3 regions of the Pseudomonas sp. GL_135 genome follow, and region 3 is predicted to be linked to each of the others. Evidence: riboswitches for the same ligand, from Rfam matches in the RefSeq annotation. Region 3 holds a riboswitch; each other region holds the start of a gene.
What was found. A riboswitch is a leader RNA that binds a small molecule or an ion and turns the genes downstream of it on or off. The one in region 3 is predicted to bind cobalamin.

Region 1: linked by a shared signal. The riboswitch ahead of AC3ISG_RS13575 (ABC transporter substrate-binding protein) and the one ahead of cobW (cobalamin biosynthesis protein CobW) in region 3 are both predicted to bind cobalamin.
Region 2: linked by a shared signal. The riboswitch ahead of cobO (cob(I)yrinic acid a,c-diamide adenosyltransferase) and the one ahead of cobW (cobalamin biosynthesis protein CobW) in region 3 are both predicted to bind cobalamin.

The regions. Positions count from the first base shown of each region.
Region 1 covers NZ_CM174408.1:3,062,246-3,072,473, reverse strand. The annotation lists gene AC3ISG_RS13585 (ABC transporter ATP-binding protein) at 1-742, opposite strand, end outside; gene AC3ISG_RS13580 (FecCD family ABC transporter permease) at 739-1,770, opposite strand; gene AC3ISG_RS13575 (ABC transporter substrate-binding protein) at 1,782-2,783, opposite strand; cobalamin riboswitch at 2,925-3,118, opposite strand; gene AC3ISG_RS13570 (aspartate/glutamate racemase family protein) at 3,382-4,104, opposite strand; gene AC3ISG_RS13565 (aldo/keto reductase) at 4,165-5,160, opposite strand; gene AC3ISG_RS13560 (ATP-dependent Clp protease proteolytic subunit) at 5,587-6,144, shown strand; gene AC3ISG_RS13555 (hypothetical protein) at 6,222-6,386, shown strand; gene AC3ISG_RS13550 (con-10 family general stress protein) at 6,506-6,688, opposite strand; gene AC3ISG_RS13545 (endonuclease/exonuclease/phosphatase family protein) at 6,818-7,567, opposite strand; gene AC3ISG_RS13540 (MFS transporter) at 7,799-9,025, opposite strand; gene AC3ISG_RS13535 (ABC-F family ATPase) at 9,347-10,228, opposite strand, start outside.
Region 2 covers NZ_CM174408.1:1,446,216-1,456,443, forward strand. The annotation lists gene purN (phosphoribosylglycinamide formyltransferase) at 1-170, opposite strand, end outside; gene purM (phosphoribosylformylglycinamidine cyclo-ligase) at 179-1,237, opposite strand; gene AC3ISG_RS06560 (DUF2066 domain-containing protein) at 1,571-2,632, shown strand; gene AC3ISG_RS06565 (AI-2E family transporter) at 2,687-3,760, shown strand; gene hda (DnaA regulatory inactivator Hda) at 3,975-4,679, shown strand; gene AC3ISG_RS06575 (NAD-dependent deacylase) at 4,688-5,461, shown strand; gene AC3ISG_RS06580 (C40 family peptidase) at 5,528-6,217, shown strand; gene AC3ISG_RS06585 (C40 family peptidase) at 6,305-6,841, shown strand; cobalamin riboswitch at 6,969-7,194, shown strand; gene cobO (cob(I)yrinic acid a,c-diamide adenosyltransferase) at 7,301-7,912, shown strand; gene AC3ISG_RS06595 (cobyrinic acid a,c-diamide synthase CobB) at 7,909-9,210, shown strand; gene bluB (5,6-dimethylbenzimidazole synthase) at 9,436-10,086, shown strand; gene cbiB (adenosylcobinamide-phosphate synthase CbiB) at 10,083-10,228, shown strand, end outside.
Region 3 covers NZ_CM174408.1:2,369,250-2,379,477, reverse strand. The annotation lists gene AC3ISG_RS10595 (magnesium chelatase ATPase subunit I) at 1-83, opposite strand, end outside; gene cobN (cobaltochelatase subunit CobN) at 172-3,936, opposite strand; gene cobW (cobalamin biosynthesis protein CobW) at 3,939-5,012, opposite strand; cobalamin riboswitch at 5,141-5,371, opposite strand; cobalamin riboswitch at 5,473-5,705, shown strand; gene AC3ISG_RS10580 (CbtB domain-containing protein) at 5,803-6,012, shown strand; gene AC3ISG_RS10575 (CbtA family protein) at 6,024-6,743, shown strand; gene AC3ISG_RS10570 (cobalamin biosynthesis protein) at 6,740-7,156, shown strand; gene cobM (precorrin-4 C(11)-methyltransferase) at 7,738-8,484, shown strand; gene nfuA (Fe-S biogenesis protein NfuA) at 8,564-9,157, opposite strand; gene AC3ISG_RS10555 (acyltransferase family protein) at 9,263-10,228, opposite strand, start outside.

The DNA of each region.
Region 1 (10,228 bases), 690 kb from region 3:
CCAACCAATGCCCCCGCACCCCAAAAACGTCCCCCAACAGCTCTGGCGACAACACCTCAAACGGCGAACCCAGCGCCACCAACCGCCCGCCATCCATCACCGCCAGACGATCACAGCCCAACGCCTGATTCAAATCATGCAACGCCACCACCGTCGTCACCGGCAAATCCTGCACCAACTGCAAAATCGACAACTGCTGCTGGATATCCAGATGATTCGTCGGCTCATCCAGCAACAGCACCTGCGGCCGCTGCGCCAAAGCCCGCGCAATATGCCCGCGCTGCTGCTCCCCACCCGACAACGTATGCCACGACCGATGCACCAGAGGCTGCAAACTCACATCCGCAATGGCCTTCGCCACAATCCCGTCATCCATCTCGCCCCACGGCGCCAGCGCCGACAGCCACGGCGTACGCCCCAGCTCAACCGCCTGCAACAGACTGATCGAATCACCGGTCTGGGCATGCTGCTCCACCACCGCCACCTGCCGCGCAATGTCCCGCCGGCTCAGCGCCGACAAGCGCTTCCCGCCCAGGCGAACTTCGCCCTGAGACGGCGTCTGAATCCCTGCCAGCAACTTCAACAGCGTCGACTTGCCTGAGCCATTGGGCCCGACGATCCCCAGATTCTCCCCCGGCCGAATCGCCAGGCTCACGCCACTGAGCAGTGGCGCGCCCTTGACCGAATAACTCAGGTCACTGCCTTCGAGCATGGGCCCGGGCACCTCCTGACGGGCGTTCATCGAGGACGATTCCCGCGGACCAGAATCATGGCAAACACCGGCGCGCCCACCAGCGCAGTGATCACCCCGATCGGCAACACCTGACCCTTGATCAGCGTGCGCGACAGCACATCGGCGGCGATCATGAACAGCGCGCCGATCAACGCGCTCAGGGGCAGCAGCCGCCCATGGCGTACGCCGGCGATCAGCCTCACCGCATGGGGAATCACCAGACCGACGAAGCCGATGGAACCGACGATCGACACCATCACCGCCGTCATCAGCGCGGCGGTGAGGATCAGCACCGCCTGGACGCGGCGCACCGGAATGCCCAGCGAAGCCGCCGAATCGCTGCCAAACGTGAAGGCATCCAGCGCGCGCCGATGCCACAGGCACACCAGCAAACCGAGCACCACGACCGGCACCGACAGCGCCACCGACGACCAGCGCACGCCGCTGAGATTGCCCAGCAACCAGAACATGATCCCGCGGGCCTGCTCGGCATTGGCCGACTTGGTGATCAGGAAGGACGTCAGGGCGTTGAACAGCTGCGACCCGGCAATGCCCGCCAGGATGATCTGGCCGGCAGCGGTCTGGCCCCGCGAGGAGCGGGCGAGCAGGGCGACCAGCGCGAACGCGGCGATCGCGCCGGCAAACGCTCCGGTCGAGAGAGAAATCGTACCGGCGCCGATGCCGATGATCGCCACCAACACTGCGCCGGTCGACGCGCCCGCAGAAATACCCAGCAAGTAGGGATCGGCCAGCGGGTTGCGCAGCAACGATTGCAGGACCACGCCCGACACCGCCAGCCCTGCGCCGCAGGTGGCGGCAACGATGGCCCGGGTCAGGCGGTAGTTCCAGACGATGCCCTCGTCGATCGGGTCGAGGGGATAGCCTGCGGCCCACAGCTTGTTCGCCAGCACCTGAACGATCACCGGCAGGCTGATTGATGTCTCGCCAATCGCCACGCCCGCCAGCACCGCCAACGCCAGCAACGCGGCGGCCCAGGCACCGTGGCCGAAGATTCGGACGATGCTCGACCGGGGCATGCTGAATGACGTCATTGCGCTTGAGTGGCCTGAGCCAGTTGCTCGATGCCGTCAAACAGTCGCACGCTGGACTCCATGGCGCTGGCGTCCATGATCACGATGCGATTGTTTTTCACCGCATCCATATTGCGGGTGACCGGGTCAGAGCGGAGAAACGCCAGCTTCTTCTCGTGATCGTCGGCCGGGAAGCGGCGACGGTCCATGCGCGCGATGACCAGCACGGTCGGGTTGGCCTTGGCGATGGTTTCCCAGCCCACGGTCGGCCATTCCTCGTCGGAGTCGATGACGTTGCGCATGCCGAGGGTGTCGAGCATGAAATTGGGAATGCCCTTGCGCCCGGCCACGTAAGGGTCGACGTTGATGTCCGGGCTGGAAAACCAGAACACCGCCGAGAGGGGTGGATTGGCATGGGCTTTCGCCTGCGTCACCGCCTGGGCCAGCCGGGTTTGGTAACCCGTGATCAAGTGCTCGCCACGGTCCTGCACATCGAAGATCTGCGCCAGCTGTCGCAGGCTTTTGTACAGGGTGTCGATGCGGAAGGCTTCGAGGCGCGTGCCGTCGGCGCCCACCCGGTTGTTCTTGCCCTCGCAATCGGACGGCAGGATGTAGGTCGGGATGCCCAGATCGCGAAACTGCTCGCGGGTGCCGACGGCGCCCTGGGGCCCGACCATCCACTCAAACTGCACCGGCACGAAATCCGGGCGTTTGCCGATCACTGATTCAAAACTCGGCGCGTTGTCGGCCAGGCGCTCGATGCCGTCGTTGAGGGTTTGGTACTGGGGCAGCACGGGATTGAACCACAGCGAAGTGCCGATGACGTTCGGGCCCAGGCCGAGGGCGTAGAGCATCTCGGTGGCGGCCTGGCCAATGGTCACGGTTTTCTGCGGGGCGTGGGTGAAGGTCAGCGGTTCGCCGCAATTGTCCACGGTCAAAGGGTAGGCGGTCGACGCCGCAAAACCGGCGGTGGGCAAGGTCAGCGTGACGAGCAGGGCGGCGAGGCGGCGCAGCGGCATGAACAGCGATCTCCAGAAAGCCTGAGTGCTTGGCGAAGCAGGCGCTGGAAAGTCCACCCGACGGGCGCCCTAAGATGAGGGCGAGCACAGCGTGCGCGAGCGACGCGCGAACGGGAGTCCTTCCCCGGACACCCCGCCGGTGAATGAATATGCTGGCCGGCAGGTCTCCTGACTGGCGCATCATCGCCATGCTTCGGCCTTCCCGGGGTGACCCAGTGGCAAACAGGAAGCAGGGCTCAGCGCCTACAGTTGCGGGGACAGTTCCGTTTCAGCGCGCAGCGCGCTTGGGGATTCCCTATTAATTCCGAGTGGAAACCGGCGGCGGGGATACTAAACGATTCGGCGGGGAGAGGCGAATGCGGCGGCGGTGCATCGTTGGACCGAGCGACCTTCGACACCGGGCAGCAGCTGGACCGACGCAAAACTTTTGGGAGATGCAAACCTGTGGGAGTGACCGGGGTGGCGTTCCACCTTGCTCACGAAGAGGACAGTACATCCGCTAAATCTTCAGCGGCTGGAATGCAGCCTTCGTGAGCAAGCTCACTCCCACAGGGTATGTGTTTGCCATTCAATCTGGCGTGGGTCGGACACTGGGCGTTTAAAACTTGAACGGCCAACCCACGATCTTCTTCGGCCGTGGCGTCGAGTAGGTCCGCACTTTCGAGGTCTTCAACCCCAGACGCACCAGCGATTCGGCCAGCGCCACCGCTGCGGTGACGCCATCCACCACCGGCACGCCGGCACGGTCGCGGATGAGTTGATCCAGCCCGGCCATGCCGCCGCAGCCCAGGCAGATCACTTCGGCCTTGTCGCGGATCACCGCTTCGATGGCCTGCTCAACGATGGCTTCGACCGCACGCTCGGGCGATTCTTCCAGTTCCAGCACGCTCATGCCGCTGGCCCGCACCGACGCGCAACGCTCGTACACGCCGGCCAGCTTCAAACGGTCTTCGATCAGTGGCACGGTTCGGTCCAGCGTCGTGACCACGGCGTATTTATGCCCCAGCAGCATCGCCAGGCTGGCCGCGGCTTCGGTAATGTCCACCACCGGCACGTCGAGCAGTTCCTGCAAGCCCTCGCGGCCGTGCTCGCCGTAGCCGGCTTGAATCACCGCGTCATAAGCCCCTTCGTAGGACATGACCCGATCCATCACCGCAATGGCCGCCAGGTAACTTTCGAAATTGCCTTCCACTGACTCGGCGCCGAAGCGCGGGGTCAGGCCGATGATTTCGGTACCGGGGGAGGCCACGCTGCGGGCCTGTTCGGCAATGGTCTCGGTCATGGATGCGGTGGTGTTGACGTTGACGATCAGAATTCGCATGGACAGATCTCGCGCAGAAAACAAGGCCGGGCGTCTGGCCCGGCGTCGTTGCCCACGATATCAGTCTTTCATCGGCACGGGCGCCTGCAGGGCAATGAAGCCCTGATCGCGCATGGCCTGCCAGAAACCATCCGGCACCTGTGCGTTGAGCGCGGTGACGTCTTCGATGATCCGCGAGGGCCGGCTGGCACCTGGAATCACCGCTGCCACCAGCGGGTTGGCGAGGACGAACTGCAGCGCCGCCGACTTGATGTCGACCTGATACTGCCGGGCGATCTCCTGAATGTGCGCCACCTTGTCGAGCATTGCCGGCGATGCTTCCTGATACTCGAAATGCTTGCCGCCCACCAACACGCCGGAGCTGTAAGGCCCGCCGACCACGAACTCGGCGTTGTGCTGGCGGGCCTTGTCGAACAGCCGTTGCAGCGGCTGGTCATGGTCGAGCAGCGAATAACGACCGGCGAGCAGGAAGCCGTCGGGCTGGGCCTCTTCCAGGTCCAGGGTCAGTTCGCACGGCTCGACGCGGTTGACGCCAAGGCCCCAGGCCTTGATCACGCCTTCTTCGCGCAGTCGGGTGAGGGCACGGAAAGCGCCGGTGCGAGCGATGTTGAAATGCTCGATCCAGGCATCGCCGTGGGCGTCCTGGGCGACGTCGTGAACAAACACGATGTCCAGCCGATCGGTGTTCAAGCGTTTCAGGCTCGCTTCAATGGAACGCAGCGTGGCATCGGCGGAGTAATCAGTGACGATCTTGTTTTTCAGGCCTTCAGCGAACGGACCGCTGCGGGTCTCGGTGTCGATCTCGTCGGAAATCAGCCGACCGACTTTGGTGCTCAGGGTGTACGCGTCGCGGGGGACGCCGGCGAGGGCCTTGCCCAGACGCTGTTCGGACAGCCCGGCGCCGTAGATCGGTGCGGTGTCGAAGTAGCGAATGCCCTGGTCCCAGGCGGATTGAACGGTGGCCGCCGCTTCCTCTTCGTCGATGGTGCGGAACATGTTGCCCAGCGGCGCGGAGCCGAAGCCGAGGCGGCCGATGATCTTGTCGTGCAAACTCATGAGGGGTGTCCTGTGCGGTGGGGCGGGTCTGGATGTCCAGGCTGCATGGCGCTGCGCTCGCCTGGGCAAAGCAGCGCGATGAAACCGGCGAAGCTTCTTTACTGACTGTTGATTGCCCCAGGGGTTCTTCGGAATGCGCGGCGGTGGACTTTCACATGCCCGGCGAGCGGCTATCCTCAGCCCATGCAAATTTAGCTACGCGTGCGAATTTCAACATTTCAGATAGATACGTCGAGGCCACAGATTTGAGGGTTGCCCATAGCCTGTCTTTGCGGAGTGGCGTCCGACGCCTTCCCGGCTGAAGCCGGTCCTACGAAGGCGCCAGGGTCCTTGGTAGGACCGGCTTCAGCCGGGAAGAGGCCCGAATATCCACCCTCCATCTTCAGCGGCGCCAGCTTTCAGGGTGACTGCACAGCGAGGCCGCCGATGAGCGAGCACATTATTCATTTCCACTGCGGGGTCGATCAGGCGAGCACCGAGCATTTTCGTGATCGCTGCCTCGAAGCCCTCGGCAAGGGCGCGACCGGGTTGCTGCTGAATCTGTCGACCGCTGGCGGCAGCACCGCGCTGGGATTCACCCTGTACAACTTCCTGAAGTCCCTGAAAGTGCCGATCCGCGCACTGAACAGCGGCAACATTGAATCCATGGGCATCGTCATCTACCTGGCGGCTCAAGAGCGGATCGTCTGCCCTCACTCGCGTTTTCTGATCCATCCCATGAGCTGGTACTTCAATCAGAGCTCGGTGGATCACTCACGCATGCGCGAATACCTGCGCAGCCTGGACAACGACCTGCAGCGCTACGTGAATATCTACGAAAGCGAGACCGTGAGCGCCGTGCACCCGCTGGACATCGGGCGCTGCCTGTCGGCGGAGGAGAAGGTGATCCGTGCCGAAGATTCGCTGGCCTGCGGCATTGCCCACCGTGTCGAGCAACTTCAGTTTGCCGAGGACGCCGTGCACTGGACCGTCAGCGCCAGCTAAGCTCGATCCATTGAACCGGGTCGTTGTTGAGCCCTCTGATTCTAGTGTTGGCCCCATTGAAACGAGAGGTAACAGCCATGCAATCCCATACGCCTGATGCTGCACCCGTCGCGCCGCGCCCCGCCCCTCAGCCGGGTGACGAAGAAACAGGATTCGACGCCGACCTGGATCCGGGCAATGAAGACCCGGGTTCCCAGTTTGATCGGGACGCAACGGTGCCGCTGATCAATCCGGATAAATGAGGGGGAGGGTATCGCTGGCAATGTGCGCCTGCCATGAGGCGCACGTCGTTTGTTTAACCGCTGATCAAACAAAAGAGCGAGAGCCCAGGCCCTCGCTCACTTGACTCACCTGCACGCCACTACGACTTGCCGCCTGAGCCGCCTTTCTTGCCAGTGCCGCTCGCGCCTGCACCCAATTCTCTCTTCATATCGCTTCCGGCATTGCCACTGCCTGAAGCCTGTCCGCCTTTCTTGCCGGCTTCGGACGCTTTTTCTTTATCGTTCGCAAAATTGCCAGGGTTCGACTTTCCGGTGTTAGCCATGATCGCAGACCTCTTGTTATTGATAAGGCGAAGCCTGTGCCTCGCCTTAAATGTGATGGGTCGTTCACGCAATGGTTTAACCCAATGGTCCGCTTGCAGACCAACGGCGGCGGTGATGAACGGCCGTTGCTACATATGCACTTCCACCGCCAGCGGCAGGTGGTCGGACAAATGCGTCCACGGGCGCGTGCCGAGAATTTTCGGATGGTGGCTGGTGGCGTTGCGCAGGTAAATACGGTCCAGGCGCAGCATCGGGAAGCGCGCCGGGTAGGTCTTGGCCAACCGCCCCTGACTGCGCTCGAAGGCCTCGTGCAGGTAGCCGCAGCGCTGAAGACGCTTGTTGCCCTGCAACTGCCAGTCGTTGAAGTCACCGGCAATGACCACCGGAGCGTCTTCGGGCAATGAGTCGAGCAGGTCGCACAGCAGATTCAGCTGCAACTGACGGTGGCTTTCCAGCAGGCTGAGGTGCACGCAGATCGCATGGACTTCCGCATGCCCCGGCACCTGCAGCACGCAATGCAGCAGGCCGCGGCGTTCTGGCCCGGTGATCGAAATGTCCAGATTGCGGTGATGCAGGATCGGGTATTTGGACAACAACGCATTGCCGTGATGGCCGTCAGGGTAGACCGCGTTGCGGCCATAGGCGAAGTCCGTCCACATGCTGTCGGCGAGAAATTCGTAGTGCGGCGTGTCGGGCCAGTCTTCGTACTTGGCGGCGTGGCGGTCGTGGCCGCCGAGGACTTCCTGGAGAAACACCAGGTCGGCACCAGTGCTGCGCACGGCTTCACGCAACTCCGGCAGGATAAAGCGCCGGTTCAGTGCGGTGAAGCCCTTGTGGGTGTTCACGGTCAGCACGCGCAGTTTGTGGACTTCGCGCAACGTGGCCGGGTCCGGAGGGGTAGCGTTAGAGCCAGCGGGATCGGGGGTCACGCCCTCACTCCTGTTCGGGGGATGTGCTATTCCGACCGGGAGGCGAGGCGGCAGTTCAGCTTTTAGGTTGGACGGGCTCTGGCCGGGGGATGTCCGAGCGTTGAGACCTGCTGCAGGATCGCCGGCCTTTTCCCTCTGTAGGACCGGCTTCAGCCGGGAAGCTCTGAGGCGCTGCGCTCGCTAGACCCGCGTGTCGACCGGCGCCCTGCGCGACAGCACCACCGCCAGCGTCAATGCTGCCACCGACAACAGCGCCGCGAAGAAGAAAATCCAGCCATAACCCATGCCCAACGCCACCGCACCCATCAGCGGGCCGGCAATGGCCAGCGCCAGGTCAAAGAACACCGCATAGGCACTGAGCCCGGCACCGCGACTGCTGTTGGGCACTTGCTTGATGGCTTCGACGCCCAGCGCCGGATAGACCAGCGACAGACCAAACCCGGTCAGGCCTGCGCCGATCAAGGCGAAGGTGGTGTCAGGCGCCAGCCACAGCAGCAACAGACCGAGGGTTTCGACCGTGATGCAGACGATCGCCGAGCGAAAGCCGCCAAAACGGTTGATTGCGTTGATGAACAGCAGCCGCGCGACGATGAAGCAGATGCCGAATACCGTCAGGCACCAGGCCGCGCCTTCCCAGCCGCGGGCCACGTAAAACAACGTGATGAACGTCGTCAGCGTGCCGTAGCCGATGGAGGACAGGGTCAGGCTCAGGCCAAACGGCGCCACCCGGCCAAACACCGAGAAGAACGGCATACGCTCGCCTCGCACCACCGGGATCGCCGGTTTCTTGCGGATCAACAGCAGCGCCCCGGCTGCCAGCAAAAACAGCACCACGCCCAGGCTGGCAAACCCCAGCGCGCCGACCATCACCACCCCCAGCGGTGCGCCAATCGCAATGGCGCCGTAGGAAGCGATGCCGTTCCATGAGATCGAACGGGCGGTGTGTTCCGAACCGACCTGGCCGATGCACCAACTGATGGTGCCCACGCCGATCAAGCCTTGGGACGCACCGAGGAACAGGCGAGCGATGATCAGAATCGTCAGGCTGACCCCGGCGAAGCGTTCCAGCAGGATCGCCGCCAGGGTGAGCACGCCGCTCAGCGCGATGCCGGACAACCCGTACACGATGGCGCGCTTGGTGCCGATGGTGTCGCAGATGCGTCCGGCCACCGGACGGCTCAACAGCGTCGCGAGGTACTGCGCGCCGATTACCAGCCCCGCGACCACCGCGCTGAAGCCCAACTGGTTGTGAACGTAGCCGGGCATCACTGCGATGGGCAAACCGATGCACAGGAAGGCGATGAAGGTATAGATGACGATGGAGACGATTTGCAGCGTGATCGCCATCGAACTGGCGTCGCTGACAGGCGAGTTGGCAGGCGTATCGGGCGGCAGGGCGGCTGACATGGGGACGCTTCGCTGGAGCGGTGGGAGTGCCGCATCATCGCCCGTGGTGTCAGGAAATGAAAGCTGGCTAACGGTTTTTATCCGGGATCAGATGGCGCCCGGACTTGCCGCTTCCCGGCTGAAGCCGGTCCCACCCACTCACCGCGTGATTCCAGTGGGACCGGCTTTAGCCGGGAAAGCGGCGGATGTCACACCGCAGGATTGGGGGCGCTTGGTCTGGCGTCTTTTCGGCCAAAGCCGTTCCCACTGTCACAAAAAAGCCCCGTCACTGTGGACGGGGCTCCTTGTTTTCCGCATCACTCTGTCAGCGCAGGGCCTTGATCAGAAGGCGACGCCCTGGCTGCGCAGGTAATCGTCGTAGGTGCCGCTGAAGTCGGTCACGCCACTTGGGCTCAGCTCAATGATGCGGGTGGCCAAGGACGATACGAACTCGCGGTCGTGGCTGACGAAGATCAGCGTGCCCGGGTAGTTCTCCAGCGCCAGGTTCAGCGCCTCGATCGACTCCATGTCCAGGTGGTTGGTCGGTTCGTCCATGATCAGCACGTTCGGCTTCTGCAGGATCAGCTTGCCGAACAGCATGCGACCTTGCTCACCACCGGAAATGACTTTGACCGATTTCAGGATCTCGTCGTTGGAAAACAGCATGCGGCCCAGGGTGCCACGAATGACCTGCTCACCTTGAGTCCATTGCCCCATCCAGTCGAACAGGGTGACATCGTCTTCGAAGTCGTGGGCGTGGTCCTGGGCGTAGTAACCCAGTTCTGCCGCATCGGTCCACTTGATGGTGCCGGCGTCGGGGGTCAGTTCATTGACCAGGGTGCGCAGCAGGGTGGTTTTACCGATACCGTTCGGGCCGATGATCGCCACGCGCTCGCCCGCTTCGACCTGAAAGCTGAAGTTCTTGAACAGCGGCTTGCCGTCGAAGCCTTTGGCCATTTGGTCAATGATGACCGCCTGACGGTGCAGCTTCTTGTTCTGATCAAAGCGGATGAACGGGCTCACGCGGCTCGAAGGCTTGACCTCGGCCAGCTGAATCTTGTCGATCGCCTTGGCGCGGGAAGTGGCCTGCTTGGCTTTGGAGGCGTTGGCCGAAAAGCGGCTGACGAACGACTGCAGCTCGGAAATCTGGGCTTTCTTCTTGGCGTTGTCCGACAGCAGCTGCTCGCGGGACTGGGTCGCCACGGTCATGTACTCGTCGTAGTT
Region 2 (10,228 bases), 920 kb from region 3:
GTGTCGATCCCGGCGCGGGCGGCCCGCTCGAGCCCGAAGGCATCGGCGCGGTTGGAAATCACCGCCCGGATGCGCGCAGGGCTCGCGCTGTCCTGAAAGCTGTCGATCATCGCCTGCAGGTTGCCGCCGGTGCCGGACAGCAGCACCACCACGTCACAGGGTTGGGGCATGTCAGGCATTAATGAGCCTTGACGTTCTTCAGCTCGACTTGTGCAGCGCCTTCGGCAGCGGTGCCGATCTGGCCGATGACCCAAGGCTGCTCGCCGGCTTCACGCAGGGCGTTCAGCGAGACTTCAACGTGTTCCTGGGCAACACAGATGACCATGCCAACGCCGCAGTTCAGTACGCGGTGCATTTCGTGCTCATCCACGTTGCCATTTTCCTGCAGCCAGTCAAACACCGCCGGGCGGGTCCAGCTCGCCACGTCGACGACGGCCTGTGCGCCTTCAGGCAGCACGCGCGGGATGTTGTCCAGCAGGCCACCGCCGGTGATGTGGGCCATGGCTTTTACCGCGCCGGTGTCTTTGATCAGCTTGAGCAGTTGCTTGACGTAAATGCGGGTCGGCGCCATCAGCAGTTCGGTCAGCGGCTTGCCGTCGAGCTGGATGGTGTCGATGTCGGCACCCGACACTTCGATGATCTTGCGGATCAGCGAGTAACCGTTGGAGTGCGGACCGGAAGAGGGGAGCGCGATCAGTGCGTCGCCCGCAGCAACCTTGGAGCCGTCGATGATCTCGGCTTTTTCCACGACGCCGACGCAGAAACCGGCCAGGTCGTAGTCTTCGCCTTCGTACATGCCGGGCATTTCAGCGGTTTCGCCGCCGACCAGGGAGCAGCCGGCCAGTTCGCAGCCCGCGCCGATGCCGGTGACCACTTGAGCAGCGGTGTCGACGTTCAGCTTGCCGGTGGCGTAGTAGTCGAGGAAGAACAGCGGCTCAGCGCCGCAGACCACCAGATCGTTGACGCACATGGCGACCAGGTCGATGCCGATGGTGTCGTGTTTGTTGAGATTCAGTGCAAGACGCAGCTTGGTGCCGACGCCGTCGGTGCCGCTGACCAGCACAGGCTGCTTGTAGCCGGCCGGGATTTCGCACAGAGCGCCGAAGCCCCCGAGGCCGCCCATCACTTCCGGGCGCTTGGTGCGCTTGGCGACGCTCTTGATGCGTTCGACCAGCGCTTCACCGGCGTCGATGTCTACACCGGCGTCTTTGTAGCTCAGGGAGGGTTGCTTGCTCATGATCCAGGCCTTTAAGGGGGGGATTCGGGGTAACGACCGAGTGGCAACGACGCGGGGCCTTGTCATCGCCGGTCTGCGAAGGCGCGCGATTTTATCAGGGTTGGGCGCAAGCGGCCATCCTTGGGCCGACGGGCAGGACGACCGTGAAGAAAAAATAACCCGGATTATCCTGCCGCACCCGTTCGTCGCCGCAAGGATCCGGTGTAACGTTGGCGCCTGAGTGAGCGATTCGGCTGCACCTGCGGTCTGAGTCGATTCATTCAAGTTTATGCAGCTATTTATAGCGTTGCCTTTTTTACCCAGCGGGAATCCTTCATGCGTCCACCTTCATTCATGCGCCTAAAAAACTGCCTGTTCGTGGGTTGCCTCTCATTGATGAGTCTGCCGGCGCTCGCCGAGACGGTGAACACGCTTTATCAGGTGCGCGAGCCCGTCAGCGGCCAGACCCCGGACGAGAAAACCCGTGCCACCCAGGCTGCGCTGGAAACCCTGGTCATCCGCCTGACCGGCGACCCCAAGGCGGTGCAGAACGGCGGCCTTGCCGAGGTGCGCAAAGACCCTCAGCAAATTATCAGCCAGTACGGTTATGACGCCGGCCCACCCGAGACCCTGCAGGTCGACTTCGACCCGGCGAGCACCGAACGTGCGATGCGTCAGGCCGGGCTGTCGTTGTGGGGCTCCAACCGCCCGGTGATCATGGCCTGGTGGCTGAACGACGCGACTGACGGTGCCAATCTGGTCGGTGACGGCCAAGCCTCTGCCGAGCCTCTTCGCCGCGCCGCCCAGCATCGCGGCCTGCCGTTGCGTCTACCCCTAGCGGACCTTGGCGAACAAGGCATCGGCAACGCCAAGACCCTCGACGGCAACGACGTTGGCCCGCTCAAAGAGGCTTCCGAGCGTTACGGTTCAGACGCGATTCTGGCGGTTCACGCTCAGGAAAACGGCGGCCAGTGGCAGGGCAAATGGCACCTGTGGCTGGGCGACAAGATGGAGCAGGGCAGCGCCAGCGGCGCGAGTTCGGCGGAACTGGCCGACGCGGTGCTGTTGGCGGTGAGCCAGCGTCTGGCGCCGCGTTTCGTGGTCAAGCCGGGTGCGTCGACCGGCATGGTGCTGGATGTGCAGGGCATGAATCTTGAGCGTTATGCGCAGCTGTTGCGCCTGCTCGAACCGTTCGGTGGCCGCCTGAAATCAGCCGACGGTGATCGCGTCGCTTTCGACGTCAGCGGCAGCCCCGATCAGTTGCGGTCCCAGCTGTCGCTGGCGAAGTTGCAGGAAGTGCCAGCCGGTGAAATCGCCAGCGCGCCGGTCACCGCCGCGCCCGTTGCTGCGGACGGCACGCCGGCAGCACCGCAGCCGCCCGCTGTTTCTGATAGCGCATTGCACTTCCGTTGGTGAACAGGTTCATAACGACGTTGCGTAAAGCACATCATCTTGGGGAAAGAGGCAGTAATGACTGATACGCGTCGTTGGTTCTGGCTGGGCGGGGTTGTCCTGGTCTGTTTGTTCGTCTGGCTGCTGCATTCGATTCTGACGCCGTTTCTCGTGGCCTTGCTGCTGGCGTACATGGGCGATCCGCTGGCAGACCGGCTGGAAAAACTGAAAATGTCCCGCACCATGAGTGTGGTGACGGTGTTCCTGTTGTTCACCCTGATTTTCATGGGGCTGCTGTTGGTGCTGGTGCCGATGCTGGCCAAGCAGCTTTATCGCCTGTACGAACTGGCACCGCAGATCCTCGATTGGCTGCAGCACACCGCCATGCCGTGGACACAGGCCAAGCTGGGTCTGGCAGAGGGGTTCTGGAAGTTCGACAAGGTCAAGGCGGCGATCTCGGAGCACATGGGCCAGACCGGCGACATCGTCGGCATCGTCTTGTCCCAGGCCACGACCTCGACCCTGGCGCTGATCGGCTGGCTGACCAACCTGGTGCTGATCCCGGTGGTCTGCTTCTACTTGCTGCGTGACTGGGACGTGATGACCGCCAAGGTCCGCAGCCTGTTGCCGCGTCACCGCGAGAAGAAGATCGTCGCCCTTGCGGACGAGTGCCATGAGGTCTTGGGTGCGTTCATTCGTGGTCAGTTGCTGGTGATGGTCGCGCTGGGCGTGATCTACGCCGCCGGGCTGATGCTGGTCGGGCTGGAGCTGGGGCTGTTGATCGGTGTCATCGCCGGCCTGGCGGCCATCGTGCCGTACATGGGGTTCGTGATCGGCATCGGCTCGGCGATTCTGGCGGGCTTCTTCCAGTTCGGCGGCGACCTGTACCCGATGCTGGGCATCGTGGCGGTGTTCATGGTCGGTCAGGCGCTCGAAGGCATGGTGCTGACGCCATTGCTGGTAGGCGACCGCATTGGCTTGCACCCGGTCGCGGTGATCTTCGCCATCCTGGCGGGCGGCGAGCTTTTCGGCTTCACCGGCATCCTGCTGGCGCTGCCGGTGGCAGCGGTGATCATGGTGTTGGTGCGCCACGTTCATGACCTGTACAAGGATTCTGACATCTACGGCGGTCTCGACGACCCGGATCTCTGATTCCCTGAATCAGGATTCCTGAGGGCGCGCGGTGTCCGCCGCGCGCCCTATCCTCCACGGGATTTTCCCGTAATCCCCCGTCATACCAGTGACCTACGCAAGCCTTTGATTTTGCTGGCGGTCTGCCGCATTGTGCGGCCAGCCCTGCGGGTATAGACTTTGCGCACTTTTCACAGAGGCCATTTGGCGGTTCGTCTCGAACCGTTCAGCCAGCATGAAACCAGTTCAGCTGCCCCTGAGTGTGCGTCTGCGTGATGACGCCACCTTCATCAATTACTATCCAGGCGCCAATGCCGCTGCACTCGGCTATGTCGAGCGGCTGTGCGAAGCCGAGGCTGGCTGGACAGAAAGTCTCATCTATCTGTGGGGCAAGAACGGGGTAGGGCGCACCCATCTGTTGCAGGCCGCCTGCCTGCGATTCGAACAATTGGGCGAGCCGGCCGTTTACCTGCCGATGGCCGAGTTGCTCGATCAAGGCATCGGCCTGTTCGATCATCTTGAGCAGTACGAACTGGTGTGCCTCGATGACCTGCAAGCGGTGGTCGGCAAACCTGAGTGGGAAGAAGCGTTGTTCCATCTGTTCAACCGCCTGCGCGACAGCGGCCGACGCTTGCTTATCGCCGCTTCATGCTCGCCCAGGGAGCTGCCGGTCAAGCTGGCCGACCTGAAATCACGGCTGACCATGGCGCTGGTGTTCCAGATGCGCCTGTTGTCCGACGAGGAAAAACTCCGCGCCCTGCAGTTACGCGCCTCGCGCCGCGGGCTGCACCTGACCGATGAGGTGGGGCATTTCATCCTCACCCGCGGTAAACGCAGTATGAGCGCGCTGTTCGACCTGCTTGAGCAACTCGATCAGGCCTCGCTCCAGGCCCAGCGCAAGCTGACCATTCCTTTCCTCAAAGAAACCCTCGGTTGGTAAGCGCGTCCGTGGTCGATCCGGCCTTGGTGCTGCAAACCGCCGCGGCCCTGCGCCATGCCACACGCATCCTGATCATCACTGGTGCCGGCCTCTCGGCGGATTCGGGTTTGCCGACCTATCGCGGTGTCGGTGGCTTGTACAACGGCGAGACTGATGATGGCCTGCCCATCGAAATGGCCTTGTCCGGCCCGATGCTGCGTCGTGATCCCGCGCTGTGCTGGAAGTACATCGCACAATTGGGCAGCGCTTGCCTGGGCGGACGTCCCAATGCGGCGCACTACGCCATCGCGGAATTGCAGCGGCGCAAGCCGGAGTGCTGGGTGTTAACGCAAAACGTCGACGGCTATCATCGCGCGGCGGGCAGTCCGCCAGAGCGGCTGATCGAAATTCATGGCCAGCTGGCGCCGCTCTACTGTCAATCTTGTGGCGCCGAGGATCCGCAGTTGAGCGAACATCTCGACCGGCCATTGCCACCGCTGTGCCCCAGCTGTACTGGCGTTCTGCGGCCATCGGTGGTGTTGTTTGGGGAGATGTTGCCGGAGTTGGCACTGAACGTGCTTGAGAGGGAGATGGCAAAAGGCTTTGACGCTGTGCTCAGCATCGGAACCACCGCCAGCTTTCCGTACATTCATGAGCCAATGCTGCGCGCTCGGGTGATGGGAGGCTTTACTGCCGAGATAAACCCTTCGCCAACCGATCATTCCGCGCATATGGATGCGTTTCTGAGGTGTAGAGCCTTAGAAGTGATGGAAGACATCGTAAGTCACATTTGTTTCGATTGAATTTGCAAATGGGTACGATAGAGGGCATAGTCTCGGCTTCTTTACACTTCAGCCACGGTCGTGCACATGCTAAACCGCTTCGCACCCCTCGTGCCTCTCGCACTCGTAACGCTGTTGTTCGGCTGCGCGGCCCAGATGCCGACGTCGCAACAACAGTCGCAAAGCCCCCAGTTCCGGGACTCTGCCACGGCTCAATCCGCTACCAAGCGCGCCGACTACGCCTCTTCCGTGCTGGATGACGAAGTCGCCACCGAAGACGAGCTCGCTCAGTTTGCCGACAACAAGCCGTACCGCTTGCCCGTTCTGGCTGACAGCATCCTCGAACGCGGCAAATCCTTGATAGGCACTCGCTATCGCTTTGGCGGCACGTCGACCACCTCCGGTTTCGACTGCAGCGGTTTCATCGGTTATCTCTTCCGTGAAGAGGCGGGCATGAGCCTGCCGCGGTCTTCCCGCGAAATGATCAACATCGATGCCCCCCTCATCAAACGCAATGACCTCAAGCCGGGCGACCTGCTGTTCTTCAGCACCGCCGGTCGCGGTCGTGTCAGCCATGCGGGCATCTACCTGGGCGATGACCAGTTCATCCACTCCAGCAGCCGCCGCAGCGGTGGCGTCCGTGTCGACAGCCTCGACGATGCCTACTGGGCCAAGACCTTCATCGAAGCCAAACGCGCACTGGCCATGGCACCCTCATCGGTACCTGAAACCACCACCGCGATGACTTCGACTACCATCAAGCGCCAACACCGTTAATTCCGGGCGCGCAAAGGGTTCGACCCTCTTGCGCGCAACCCCGGCTCTCGGCAAAGTAAGCTGCACCCCGCACAGGTTGTCGTGTTTATGTCGTTAACGGTTCGCCTGATGGTTGCCTCTCTGGCTGTGCTGCTGGCCGCGTGTTCCAGCACGCCACCGCCCGCTCCGCGCAAGGTCGTCTACCGGCCTGTGGTTTCCGCTCCTCCCCAGTTTTCTTCACCGCTCGCCGACGACGTCTTGTTGCGCGCGATCGGCCTCGTTGGCACGCCGTATCGCTGGGGCGGCAACACGCCTGATTCGGGATTCGATTGCAGTGGCCTGATCGGCTACGTCTACCACGATGCGGCGGGCATCACCTTGCCGCGATCGACGCGGGAGATGATCACCCTGCGTGGCCCCGACATCGACCGCAGCCAGTTGCAGACGGGTGATCTGGTGTTCTTCGCCACTGGCGGCGGCTCCCACGTCAGCCACGCCGGCATCTACGTCGGGGAAGGGCGATTCGTTCACGCACCAGCCACCGGCGGCACCGTCAAACTCGACAGCCTCGACAAGCCGTATTGGCAAAAGGCCTGGCTGAATGCCAAGCGCGTTATCCAGCCATCGAACCTCGCCAGGCAATAGTCGCTTCTGAGTCAATGTGTCCATGGGCTGTTGCTGCATGAACACCTGTGCCTTTCAGGGTGAAATCCCGTAAACCTGTGGGCGCTCTGCCCACGGTTCGATTGACGCTCCCCAGTCAACCCTCTAACCTTCGCGCCATGTTTCAGGTGCCCGGGACCTCGTTGGTCCACAGGGTGAAACAGGGAAGCCGGTGCGATTGCTCGTGCGATCAATTCCGGCGCTGCCTCCGCAACGGTAAATGAGTCTGGGCCACGCACGATGCCACTGTGTTCGCTGAACATGGGAAGGCGCCTGGCCTGCCACGCTTGTGGCAACTCATGAGTCCGGAGACCGGCCTGATCCATCGAACAGCATCACGGAGGGCGATGCTCTGCTGCAGGCCGGCCTTGTCCGGTGCCTGCTGACAGTCTTTGCCCGAGCCCTCCGTCTGCCACACCTGCCCTCAAGCGGAGAGCTGAGATGAGCGAATCCCCCGAACGTGACGAACGCCACCTGGCGCGCATGCTGCGCAAAAAGGCGGTGATGGACGAGCGCATTTCCAGCGCGCCGAATGAATGCGGATTGCTGTTGGTGCTGACCGGCAACGGCAAAGGCAAGAGCAGTTCGGCGTTCGGCATGCTCGCCCGCGCCATGGGCCACGGCATGCAGTGCGGCGTCGTGCAGTTCATCAAGGGCCGCCACAGCACCGGCGAAGAGCTGTTCTTCCGCCGCTTCCCTGAACAAGTGCGTTACCACGTGATGGGCGAGGGCTTCACCTGGGAAACCCAGGACCGCCAGCGTGACATCGCCGCCGCCGAAGCCGCCTGGGCCGTGACCCGGGAGATGCTCAAGAACGCCTCCATCGGTATGGTCGTGCTCGATGAGCTGAACATCGCCCTCAAGCACGGCTATCTGGACCTGGAGCAGGTGCTGATCGACCTGCAGGCACGCCCGCCAATGCAGCACGTGATCGTCACCGGTCGCGGGGCTAAGCAGGAGTTGATAGATCTTTCAGACACCGTGTCGGAAATCGGCGTGGTCAAGCATGCCTTTCAGTCCGGCATCAAGGCCCAGAAAGGCATTGAACTGTGAGTGAGCGTCAACCCCGGCACTGCCCGGCAGTATTGATCGCCGCGCCTGCGTCCGGTCAGGGCAAAACCACCGTCACTGCCGCACTCGCCCGTTTGCACCGCAATCAGGGGCGCAAGGTGCGCGTGTTCAAATGCGGGCCGGACTTTCTCGACCCGATGATTCTCGAGCGCGCCAGCGGCCATCCGGTGTACCAACTGGACATGTGGATGATCGGCGAGGACGAAAGCCGGCGCCTGTTATGGGAAGCCGCTGCCGATGCCGACCTGATCCTCATCGAAGGCGTCATGGGCTTATTCGACGGCACGCCCTCCAGCGCCGACCTGGCGCGGCGCTTCGGCGTGCCGGTGCTGGGCGTGATTGACGGCACGGCCATGGCCCAGACCTTCGGCGCCCTGGCGCTGGGACTGGCGCGCTATCAGCCGGATCTGCCGTTCGCCGGCGTGCTGGCCAATCGGGTCGGTACGGTGCGCCATGCGCAGTTGCTGGAAGGCAGTCTGACCGAAGGCCTGCGCTGGTATGGCGCGCTGTCGCGCGAGACCGGCATTGAGCTGCCGAGCAGGCATCTCGGCCTGGTTCAGGCGAGCGAACTGAACGACCTGGACATGCGCCTCGACGCTGCCGCCACCGCGCTGGCCAGCACCTGCGACGCCACCTTGCCGCCGGCCGTGACTTTTACTGCACCCGAGTTCGTGCCGGCTGAACCGCTGTTGGCCGGCGTGAAAATCGCCATCGCCCATGACGAGGCGTTCGCGTTTTTCTACGGCGCCAGCCTGGACCTGCTTCGGGAGATGGGCGCAGAACTGTCCTTCTTCTCGCCGATTCGCGACCGCGACTTACCCGACGCCGACAGCCTGTATCTGCCGGGCGGTTACCCGGAACTGCATCACACGGCGCTGGCGGAAAATCACAGCATGCTCGCCGCCATTCGTGCGCACCACGCCGCCGGCAAACCCTTGCTCGCCGAATGCGGCGGCATGTTGTACCTGCTCGATGCCCTGACCGATGTCGACGGCCAGCGCGCCGAAGGGGTGGGCTTGCTCAAGGGCGAAGCCGTGATGCAAAAGCGTCTGGCAGCCCTGGCCCTGCAATCGGTCGAACTGCCGGAAGGCACCCTGCGTGGTCACACCTATCACCACTCCCTGACCAGCACCGAACTGACCCCCATCGCCCGCGGCCTCAGCCCCAATGGCGGGCGCGGCGCCGAAGCGGTGTACCGCGAAGGGCGCATGACCGCGTCGTACGTGCACTTCTACTTCCCCTCCAATCCCCAGGCGATGGCGGCGCTGTTTTTGCCATGAGCCTGGCCAATGCAATCGCCGCATTCAGTGGGAGCTGGCTCGCCACTAACGCGCCGCGCCGTCGAGCAGCAAACTCGCTCCTTGTGGGAGTGAGCTTGCTCACGAAGACGGTATTTCAGGCGTTGAAGATGTATCAGGTGCTCGGCCCCTTCGCGAGCAAGCTCGCTCCCACAAGGGCTGTGTTGCCGGTGACTGCTGCGTTTCAACCGCGGGACAGGCGACTCCATGACTGAACACACCTTCACCGACCCCGAACGCGCCGCCGTTTACCGTGCCATTGCCGAGCGCCGCGACATGCGCCACTTCTGCGGCGGCACGGTCGCGCCCGAGTTGCTGGCCCGCCTGCTCGAAGCCGCGCACCACGCGCCGAGCGTCGGATTGATGCAGCCGTGGCGCTTCCTGCGGATCACCGACCCGGCATTGCGTGGGCAGATTCAGGCGCAGGTGGAGGAGGAGCGTATTCGCACTGCCGAAGCCCTCGGCGAGCGCTCTGACGATTTCATGAAGCTCAAGGTCGAGGGCATCAGCGACTGCGCCGAGGTATTGGTCGCCGCGCTGATGGACGACCGCGACAAACACATCTTCGGCCGTCGCACCTTGCCGGAAATGGACATGGCGTCGCTGTCGTGCGCGATCCAGAACCTCTGGCTGGCGGCGCGTGCCGAAGGCCTCGGGATGGGCTGGGTATCGCTGTTCGATCCCCTGGCCCTGGCCGATCTGCTGAAGATGCCAACCGGTTCAAAACCCCTGGCGATTCTGTGCCTGGGCCCGGTCAAGGAATTCTACCCGGCGCCGATGCTGGTGCTGGAGGGCTGGGCGCAGCCGCGCGCGCTGCAGGAACTGGTCTACGAGAATACATGGGGAGTGATTGCATGAGCGTGGCGTTATTGAGCGTCGCCGGGGTCGCGCTGGACGCGTTGCTCGGCGAGCCAAAACGGAACCACCCGCTGGTGGCGTTCGGCCGCTTTGCCGAGCGCATCGAACAGCCCCTGAATGCCGCCGGCCGAGGCTGGCGCAG
Region 3 (10,228 bases):
TCGATGGCGGTCAGGCACAAGGCGAGCTTCAGGTCATCGGCACCGACGACGGCGGCCAAGGGAAAATGTGGGGTGTCGGTCATGTTCGATTCTCGTCAAGCGGCAGGGCAGTCACGTTGTTCAAGCCCGTCAGGCGTCTGTGCGCACTGCCGGGCAGGCGCTCATCCATCCTCATGACTCTTCGATGTCCAGCAACAGATTCTCCAGCGCCTCGCGGTACTCGCCCGGCTCCTGCCACAAGCCGCGCTGCTGGGCTTCGAGCATGCGCTCGGTCATGTCCCGCAATGCGTCGGGGTTGTGCTGCTGGATGAAATCGCGGGTCGAGGCGTCCAGCAGATAGGCGTCGGCGAGCAGCGCGTATTGGTGGTCGTCGATCAGTTCGGTGGTGGCGTCGAAGGCGAACAGGAAATCCACCGTCGCCGCCATCTCGAACGCGCCCTTGTAGCCGTGGCGCTTGACCCCTTCGATCCACTTCGGATTGGCCGCCCGCGAGCGCACCACCCGGTTGAGTTCTTCCTTCAGCGTGCGGATTTTCGGCAGATCGGGCTGGCTGTGGTCGCCGTGATAACTGGCGACCTTTTCGCCGGACAGGCTTTCCACCGCCGCCAGCATCCCGCCCTGGAACTGGTAGTAATCGTTGGAATCCAGCAGATCGTGTTCGCGGTTGTCCTGATTCTGCAGCACCGCCTGAACCTGGCTCAGCCGCCTGGCAAAACCGTCACGGGCCGGCGTGCCCTCGTCGCTGCCGCCATAGGCGTAGCCGCCCCAGTTCAAGTAGACCTCGGCGAGGTCGTCGCGGCTTTGCCACAAGCGTCCGTCGATGGCGTTCTGCACCCCCGCGCCATACGCGCCCGGTTTGGCGCCGAAGATGCGCCAGCCGGCCTGCTTCGCCGCTTGATCGGCATCCAGACCGTCGCGCAGCAGTTGCTCACGCTCCTGGCGCACGCGCGCCGCCAGAGGGTTCATGTCGTCGGGCTCGTCCAGCGCGGCGACGGCCTGCACCGCCGCATCGAACAGGCGGATCAGGTTGGCGAACGCGTCGCGGAAAAAACCGGACACCCGCAGGGTCACATCGACCCGAGGCCGATCTAGCAGGCTCAAGGGCAGGATTTCGAAATCATCCACGCGCTGACTGCCCGTCGCCCACACCGGACGCACCCCCATCAACGCCATGGCCTGAGCGATGTCATCGCCGCCTGTGCGCATGGTTGCCGTGCCCCACACCGAAAGACCCAGCTGACGGAGGTAATCACCATGGTCCTGTAAGTGCCTCTCCAGCAACAGATTCGCCGACTGGAAACCAATGCGCCACGCGGTCATGGTCGGCAGGTTTCTCACGTCCACCGAGAAGAAGTTGCGCCCGGTGGGCAACACGTCCAGCCGTCCGCGACTGGGGGCGCCGCTTGGCCCCGCCGGGACGAAACGCCCACTTAGCGCGCTGAGCAGGTTGGACATCTCCGCAGGACCACAGGCGTCGAGGCGCGGGATCACGACTTCATGCAGAGAATCAACAACTTCTGATAAACCTTTGTTTTCAAAGCGATTACTCACCTCGATTCCAGAGGCGATCTGCTCAATCATCTGCGCGGCCAGCAGCTCCAGCCGCTCGCGGGTGTCACCCGTGGTGCGCCACGGTTCAGCGCTGACCTCATGTAATACCTGAGGTTTATCGCCGGTCCACGGCGCGCCGAGGTCACAGTCCAAAGGGTCGAAATCCAGTGCCAGCGCCTGACTCAAAACGCGCAACAGGCTCGCCTGACCGCCGCGACCATCGCCGCGAGGCACGCGCACCATCGCCAGCAGCGTGTCGATGCGCAGCCGTCCAGTGGGCGACTCGCCAAACACGTGCAGGCCATCGCGAATTTGCGATTCCTTGAGGTCACACAGATAGGTGTCCAGGCGCGGCAACCACACGGCGGCATCGGCCTCGCTGCTGGCGTCCCCGTCCATCGCCAGTTCGCGGTCGATATGGGTTTCGCGCACCAACCGTAGAATGTCCTTTTGCAGCTCCCGGGCGCGGCGCGGGTCAAGCAGCTGCGCTTCGTAGTATTCGTCCGCCAGCAGTTCAAGGTCGCGCAGCGGCCCGTAGGTTTCGGCGCGGGTCAGCGGCGGCATCAAGTGGTCGATGATCACCGCCTGGGTACGGCGCTTGGCCTGTGCGCCCTCGCCCGGATCGTTGACGATGAACGGGTAGATATTCGGCATTGGGCCAAGGATCGCGTCGGGCCAGCAGTGCTCGGACAAACCGACCCCTTTGCCTGGCAGCCACTCCAGATTGCCGTGCTTGCCGACGTGGATGACGGCGTGGGCGCCATAGCGTTTGCGCAGCCAGAAGTAGAACGCCAGGTAACCGTGGGGCGGCACCAGATCAGGATCGTGATACACCGCGCTGTGATCGACGTTGTAGCCCCGCGCCGGTTGAATGCCGACGAAGGTCATGCCGAAACGCAGGCCGGCGATCATCATCCGCCCTTCGCGACACATCGGATCTGTCTGCGGCGCGCCCCACCGAGCCATCACGGCGTCGCGATTGGCCTCAGGCAACTCCTGAAACGCCGCCAGGTACTCGTCCATGGCCATGCTCTGATGGCACGGCCGCTGATCGAGGCTGTCCGGGTCATTGGTGACACCGCCAAGCAGGGCATGAATCAGCGCAGTGCCGGTTTCGGGCAAGCCTTCGACCGGGTAGCCCTCGGCCTGCATCGCCTTAAGGATGTTCAGGGCGGCCGCCGGCGTGTCGAGGCCGACGCCATTGCCGATGCGCCCGTCACGGGTCGGGTAGTTGGCGAGAATAAGCGCCACGCGCTTGTCGGCGTTGGCCGTGCGGGCCAGCAGCACCCAGCGCCGGGCCAGTTCGGCGACGAAATCCATGCGCCCCGGCTGGGCGCGGTAGCAGACCACGTCGGACTGGCTGCGCTCGCTGTGCCAGGCCAGGTCCTTGAAGCTGATCGGCCGGCTGATGATGCGACCGTCCAGTTCCGGCAGCGCGATGTGCATCGCCAGGTCGCGGGGGCCCAGCCCTTGGGCGCTTGCCCGCCAGGCGGGTTCATTGTCCTGGGCGCAAATGGCCTGAATGACCGGGATGTCCCGGCGAAACGGTCGTACATCCGGCGCTTCCGGGTTCGATTGAGCAAACCCGGTGGTGTTGAGGATGACCTCGCAGTCCACCTCGTCGAGCCAATCCTGTATCGCGCTCATGCAGCCGGCTTCTTTCAGGCTGGCGACAGCGATCGGTAATGGGTTCAATCCCTGGGCCGACAAGCGCTCGCAGAACACATCGATGAAACCGGTGTTTGCCGCTTGCAAGTGGGAGCGATAAAACAGCACGGCGGCGACCGGCTGATCCGCGCGCCAATCGGCCTGCCAGCGGGCCAAATCGGCGTTGGTGTTCTGCGGATGGTAAATGACGGTGCGCGGCAAGGTTTGCGGCTCGACCCAGGGATAGTCGCCGCCCAGCCAGCGTGTGGCGATGAAGTTGAACAGCGCCAGCGCGTTGTGCTTGCCGCCCTGACGCAGGTAATGCCAGAGCCGATCACGGTCTTCGGCAGACTCCGTGCTCAGGCCGCTCAGCTCGGGGTCCGGGCGATCACAACCCGGCACCAGAATCAGCTTCACCCCCTTTGCCGCCAGTTCCACCAGCCGCTCGACGCCATAACGCCAGTAGCCGATGCCGCCGTGCAGGGAAATCAGGATGACTTTGGCGTGGCGCAGCACCTCGTCGACGTACAAATCCACCGATGCATGATTTTGCACCTGCATCGGATTGGCCAGGCGCAGGCTCGGGTAGTCACCCGGCAGTTGCTGCGCGGTTTCAGCCAGCAGGGCCAGATTCGAGTCGGCGCTGCACAGGATCACCAGCTCGGCGGGGGTCTGGCCCAGGTCAGCGATGCTGTCGTCAGGAACGAAGCCGCCGGGCTGAGTGCGCAGCAGGTGCATGGTTAGCCTTTGATCGCTGAGAGAGCTGCGCGCAATTGCGCTTCGAGGACGCCGGGGTCCAGCTCCTGGCCGATCAGCACCAGGTGGGTTTCCCGGGCTTCGTCAGGCTTCCAGGCGCGGTCGAAATGCTTGTCGAAGCGCGTGCCGACGCCTTGCACCAGCAGGCGCATGGGTTTGCCGGGAATCGCAGCGAAGCCTTTGACGCGCAGGATGCCGTGCTGGACGACGGCCTGGGTCAGCGCGTCAAGCAACAGCGATTCGTCCGCCTGGGGCAGCGTAATGGAGATGGAATCGAAGGCGTCATGGTCGTGATCATCGTGATCGTCGCCTTCGTGGTGATCGTGATGGGTCTTGCGGCCATCAATGTGCAGCTCGGATTCGGCGCCGAGCCCCAGCAACACGCTGATCGGCAGCTGCCCCCGGTTCGCTTCGACGATTTTTACCGCTGGCGGCAATTCTTCGGCGACTTCTGCGCGCACGGCGGCCAGCGCATCGGCGTCGAGCATGTCGGCCTTGTTCAGCACGACCAGATCGGCGCTGGCCAGTTGGTCGGCGAACAGCTCGTGCAGCGGGGATTCGTGGTCAAGGTTCGGGTCGAGCTTGCGCTGGGCGTCGACTTGATCCGGAAACGCGGCGAAGGTGCCAGCGAGCACGGCCGGGCTGTCGACCACGGTGATCACCGCGTCGACGGTGCAGGCGTTGCGAATTTCCGGCCACTGAAAGGCTTGCACCAGCGGCTTCGGCAGGGCCAGGCCCGAGGTTTCGATGAGGATGTGATCGAGGTCGCCGCGGCGGGCGACCAGTTCCTGCATCACCGGGAAGAACTCTTCCTGAACGGTGCAGCACAGGCAGCCGTTGGCCAGTTCGTAAACGCGACCGACGGCCTCTTCTTCGGTACAGCCGATGGTGCACTGCTTGAGGATGTCGCCGTCGATGCCCAGCTCGCCGAATTCATTGACGATGACGGCGATGCGTCGTCCTTCGGCGTTGTCGAGCATGTGCCGCAGCAAGGTGGTTTTGCCCGAGCCGAGAAAGCCGGTGACGATGGTGACGGGAAGTTTGGCCAGTGTTTTCATCGGTTGCCCTCAGGCGTGCGGCGGGGCAACGAGGACGAAAACAGCGCAGGGCCGGCCGAAGCAGGCGCGCGGTTCGATTCGCCACCGGATCACCCCGCCCGGTTGTAGTGGAATTCCTCGGCCGCTTGCAGGCGGTCCGATTCGAGGCAGGTCTCCTGGCTCACGGCGTCCGGTTGCTGACAGGCATCGTCAGGCGACTGGCATTCATCGCGCCTTCCCGCTCGCGCAGTGGCTGTGCAATGAAACTGTCCGCTTACAGTTGCGGGGGCAGCTGCGGCTTGAAACCGCATTCCCTTCTTAGCGCCGGTGGCCTTGATACATGAAAAGGCGGCCGGCGAACCTCAAGTGCGCAAGGCTACGCAGTGACCGCAGGCCGGTCAATCGCGCCGTTGCAGTGATTGCCGCGCCGATTGACGCACCGAATGACCCTAAGATTGACGACTCGAACCGTGCGTGGTCTTCTACACACCTTGTTACGGGTGCCCTTCACAGGGTGAAACGGGAAACCGGTGCGTGCAGACCTTCGGGTGTGCATCAGTCCGGTGCTGCCCCCGCAACGGTAAGCGAGTGAAGAGTCAGATCCACTGTGTCGGCATCGATATGGGAAGGCGATTCTTGAAGGCACGATGGCTGTAACGGCTGATGCATGTGCCCCTCGCGAGCCCGGAGACCGGCCCGACAACACACCATAACAACCCGCGGTGGGCGGGCGCTGTTGAGCACTGCCGGCATTCGCCTGCGGTGTCTTTGCGCCTTTCCGTCCGCTGAAACCACTTCAGAGGGAAGCGCCATGTCCATCAGCACACCCCGCCAGACGTCCGGCACCGCCAGCAACACCACAACGGCCGTGACTGCCACGCAAAGCCAGCGCCTTGTTGCCGCCGTCAGCGCGATGTTTCTCGGTGCATTTCTGGTGTACTTCGCCGGTTTCTCCCACATCGATGCGGTGCACAACGCGGCACACGACACCCGTCACAGCTCCGCCTTCCCTTGCCATTGAGACCTGCCGCCATGTTCAAGCGAATTGCGCAAACGGCCGGGTTCACCGGACTGCTCGCCGCCCTGTTGTTGACACTGCTGCAGAGCTTCTCGGTCGCGCCGTTGATCCTGCAGGCGGAGACCTACGAAAAGGCTCCGGCTACCGAGATGCACGAGCACGCCGACGGTGCGATGGCCGGCCACGTTCATGACGCCGAAGCCTGGGAGCCTGAAGACGGCTGGCAGCGCGTGCTGTCCACCACGGGTGGCAATCTGGTAGTCGCGGTCGGTTTCGCGCTGATGCTGGCGGCCTTGTACACCTTGCGTACGCCGACGAGTGCTCGCGAAGGCGTGCTGTGGGGATTGGCCGGTTATGCCGTGTTTGTGCTGGCGCCCACTCTTGGTCTGCCGCCCGAACTGCCCGGTACCGTCGCGGCGGACCTGACCCAACGGCAGATCTGGTGGGTGGGCACTGCTGCCTCCACGGCTGCAGGGTTGGCGTTGATGGTGTTTGCCCGGCACTGGCTGTTGAAGGTTGTGGGCGCAATGATTCTGGTGGTGCCGCATATCGTCGGCGCCCCTCAGCCGGCGGTGCATTCGGCACTCGCCCCGGAAGCCCTTGAAGCGCAATTCAAGATTGCGTCGCTGCTGACCAATGCGGTTTTCTGGATTGCCCTGGGCTGGATCAGCGCCTGGCTGTTTCGTCGTAGTGGCATGCCCGCGACGCAAGCCGGTTTGAACCCTGCTCTGTGAACGAGTTGCGCGATCGACCGCTGTGGGTGGTCGGTCTGGGCTGCCAGCGCGGCTGTTCGGCGCTGGAGCTTCGGCAGTTGATGGAGGATGGTCTGCGCGAATGTCAGCTTCAGCTAAAGGACGTTGCCGCCCTCGCCTCCATTGACGGCAAGTCGGCTGAGGCGGGATTGCTGGAACTGGGCCATGGCTTGGGGCTGACGATTGGGTTCTTCAGTGCGGATGATCTAGCGGCTTACGAGGCACAGCTGAGCCATCGCTCGGACATCGCCTTTGAACGCACCGGCTGCTACGGCGTGGCAGAAAGCGCGGCGCTGGCGATGGCGACGCGGTTGACCGGCTCGCCCGCGACCCTGGCCATACCCCGCCGAAAGAGCCCCCATGCGACGTTTGCGCTGGCAACCGCAATCTTGTAGGACCGGCCAACCCTTGTAGGACCGGCTCAAACTGTAGGACCGGCTTTAGCCGGGAAAGCGCCAGGCGTCACACTGCAAATTTGGGGGCGTACATGCAGACCCCTTCCCGGCTAAAGCCGGTCCCACTAAAGCAGACCGCGTGCATTCATTGAGATATGACACGGTCTTGTAGGACCGGCTTTAGCCGGGAAGGCGTCAGTGGTCACACCGCAGATTTTGATGGTGTGCCCGAGGGCCCCTTCCCGGCTAAAGCCAGTCCCACTAAAGCAGACCGCGTGCATTCATTGAGATATGACACGATCTTGTAGGACCGGCTTTAGCCGGGAAAGCGTCAGTGGTCACACCGCAGATTTTGATGGTGTGCCCGAGGGCCCCTTCCCGGCTAAAGCCAGTCCCACAGAGGCGATTCGCGTACGGCTGCTGAAATATGAACGCGGACTGTTGTTGGGACCGGCTTTAGCCGGGAAAGCGCCAGGCGTCACACTGCAAATTTGGGGGGGGGCATGCGGGCCTCTTCCCGGCTAAAGCCGGTCCCACAACAGCAAACCGCGTGCTCAAATGAATTCCAATCAGGACACCCCATGACTGTTTTTTTCATCGGCGCAGGCCCCGGCGATCCGGACCTGATCACTGTCAAAGGCCAGCGGCTGATTCGCTCCTGCCCGGTGATCATTTACGCCGGTTCCCTGGTGCCTGAAGCAGTGCTGGAAGGTCATCAGGCGGTTCAGGTCGCCAATAGCGCTTCGTTGCACCTTGAGCAGATCATCGATCTGATGAAATCCGCTCATGCGCAAGGCCAGGATGTGGCGCGTGTTCACTCGGGCGATCCGAGCCTGTATGGCGCCATCGGCGAGCAGATCCGCTGCCTGCGCGAGCTGCAGATCCCCTTCGAAATCATTCCCGGCGTCACTGCCACCGCAGCGTGCTCTGCATTGCTTGGCACGGAGCTGACGCTGCCGGACATTTCCCAGAGCGTGATCCTGACCCGCTACGCCGACAAAACCGACATGCCAGAAGGCGAAGCCCTCGGTGATCTGGCGCAGCATCAGGCGACCATGGCGATTCACTTGGGGGTGAGTAACCTCGGCAAGATCGTCGCCGAGCTGACCCCACACTATGGCGCCGATTGCCCGATTGCCGTGGTGCATCGCGCCAGCTGGCCGGATCAGGACTGGGTCACCGGCACGCTGGCGGACATCGAGGAAAAGGTGCGGATCAAGGGATTCCGCCGCACCGCGCTGATTCTGGTAGGCAGAGTGTTGGGCAACGACCTGTTCAGCGAATCATCGCTGTATCGCGCGGGCCACGCCCATGTGTTCAGGCCCTAGCGTGCGCCTCAAGACGTTGGCGAGCGCCCACAAAAAAGCCCCGAACCAGTCGGGGCTTTGCTTGCCACGCCATCACTTCTCAGTAATACGCGTTTTCTTTCTGAGTGTGGTCGGTCACGTCACGCACACCGGTCAGCTCGGGGATGCGCTCCAGCAGGGTGCGCTCGATGCCTTCCTTGAGCGTCACATCCGCTTGACCGCAACCCTGACAACCGCCGCCGAACTGCAGAATGGCGACATTGGCCGCATCCTCTTCCACCACCTCGATCAAGGTCACCTGACCGCCATGGCTGGCGAGCCCTGGGTTGATCTCGGTCTGCAGGTAGTAATTGATGCGTTCGTTGATTGGGCTGTCGGCGTTAACCATCGGCACCTTGGCATTCGGGGCCTTGATGGTCAGCTGTCCGCCCATGCGGTCGGTGGCGTAATCGACCACGGCATCGTCCAGAAACGCTTCGCTGAATGCGTCGATCCAGGCGGTGAAGCTTTTCAGGCCAATGGCCGTGTCTTCGGGTTTCTCTTCGCCTGGCTTGCAATAGGCAATGCAGGTTTCAGCGTATTGGGTGCCAGGCTGGGTAATAAACACGCGGATGCCGATGCCGGGCGTGTTCTGCTTTTCCAGCAGATCAGCCAGGAAATCGTGGGCGGCATCGGTAATCGTAATAGCGGTCATGAAAATTCCTCGCAGACGTGGGGTGCAGTTTACGCCAATCAACTGCGCCTGACAAAGCCCTAGTAAATTAGTCGGGTAAGCGACCCATCGACTGCCCGACGCCTGTCACGACAGCGCCGCCTCCTTGCTCGCCCTCCTCTGGTCCAGCCAGCCTTTCATGCGCCGGTACAGCCCCTTCTCGATCCACTCATAACTGAGCCACGCCCCGAGCGCGATGACTGGCACGCAGACGGCGAAGACCAGATAGGGGTTAACGCCGTAACGCTCGCTCACCAGCCATCCCGCATAGAGCACCAGCACGTGGAGCAGGTACACCGAGTACGAACAGTCGCCCATGGTTTTCAGCAGGCGGTAATTTCGTAGATAGGGTTCGAGGGAGATGCACGCGACGACGATGACCGCGCTCGGCAGGCCCCAATTGATGATGCGGGGCGCCGGTTGCAGGTGGTCGATGGTGAACAGCGCAGCGCCGATTGCGATCAACGGCAACCACAGCCTTTCGCTGATCCAGCCCCGGCGGTACATCACACCCACGAAGATGCCAAGCAGGAACTCATAGACGATGTCATTGGCATAGAACCGGCTGACCAGCCCGGAGCGACCCAGCACGTCAGTAATGGCAAACAGTGCCGCCGCCAGGATTAACGGGCGTAGCCGTTGCTGAAACAGGAAGACCATCGAAAACAGCACGTAAAACAACATCTCGTAATTCAGCGTCCAGCCCACGTTCAGGGTGGGATAGAGGCCGTAACCACCAGGATTTTCCGAAGGGATAAACAACAGCGACAAGACGAAGCTCTGCCAGTCGACCACCTGATGGGGCAACAGCGGCTGTGCGACGACCACGAGCAGGCCCATCACCAGGGTGTACAGCCAATACGCGGGGACGATGCGAATCACCCGGTTGAGCATGAAGCGGCCGGCCGGAATATCCTTGTCCACGGTCGAAAGGTAAATGACCAGACCGCTGATGACGAAAAAGACGTCGACGCCGACAGCACCTTTTTCAGTGAAAAAACGGCCAACCGGCCCACTCGGATGGAAGTCGAAAAAAATCTGCATGAAGTGGTG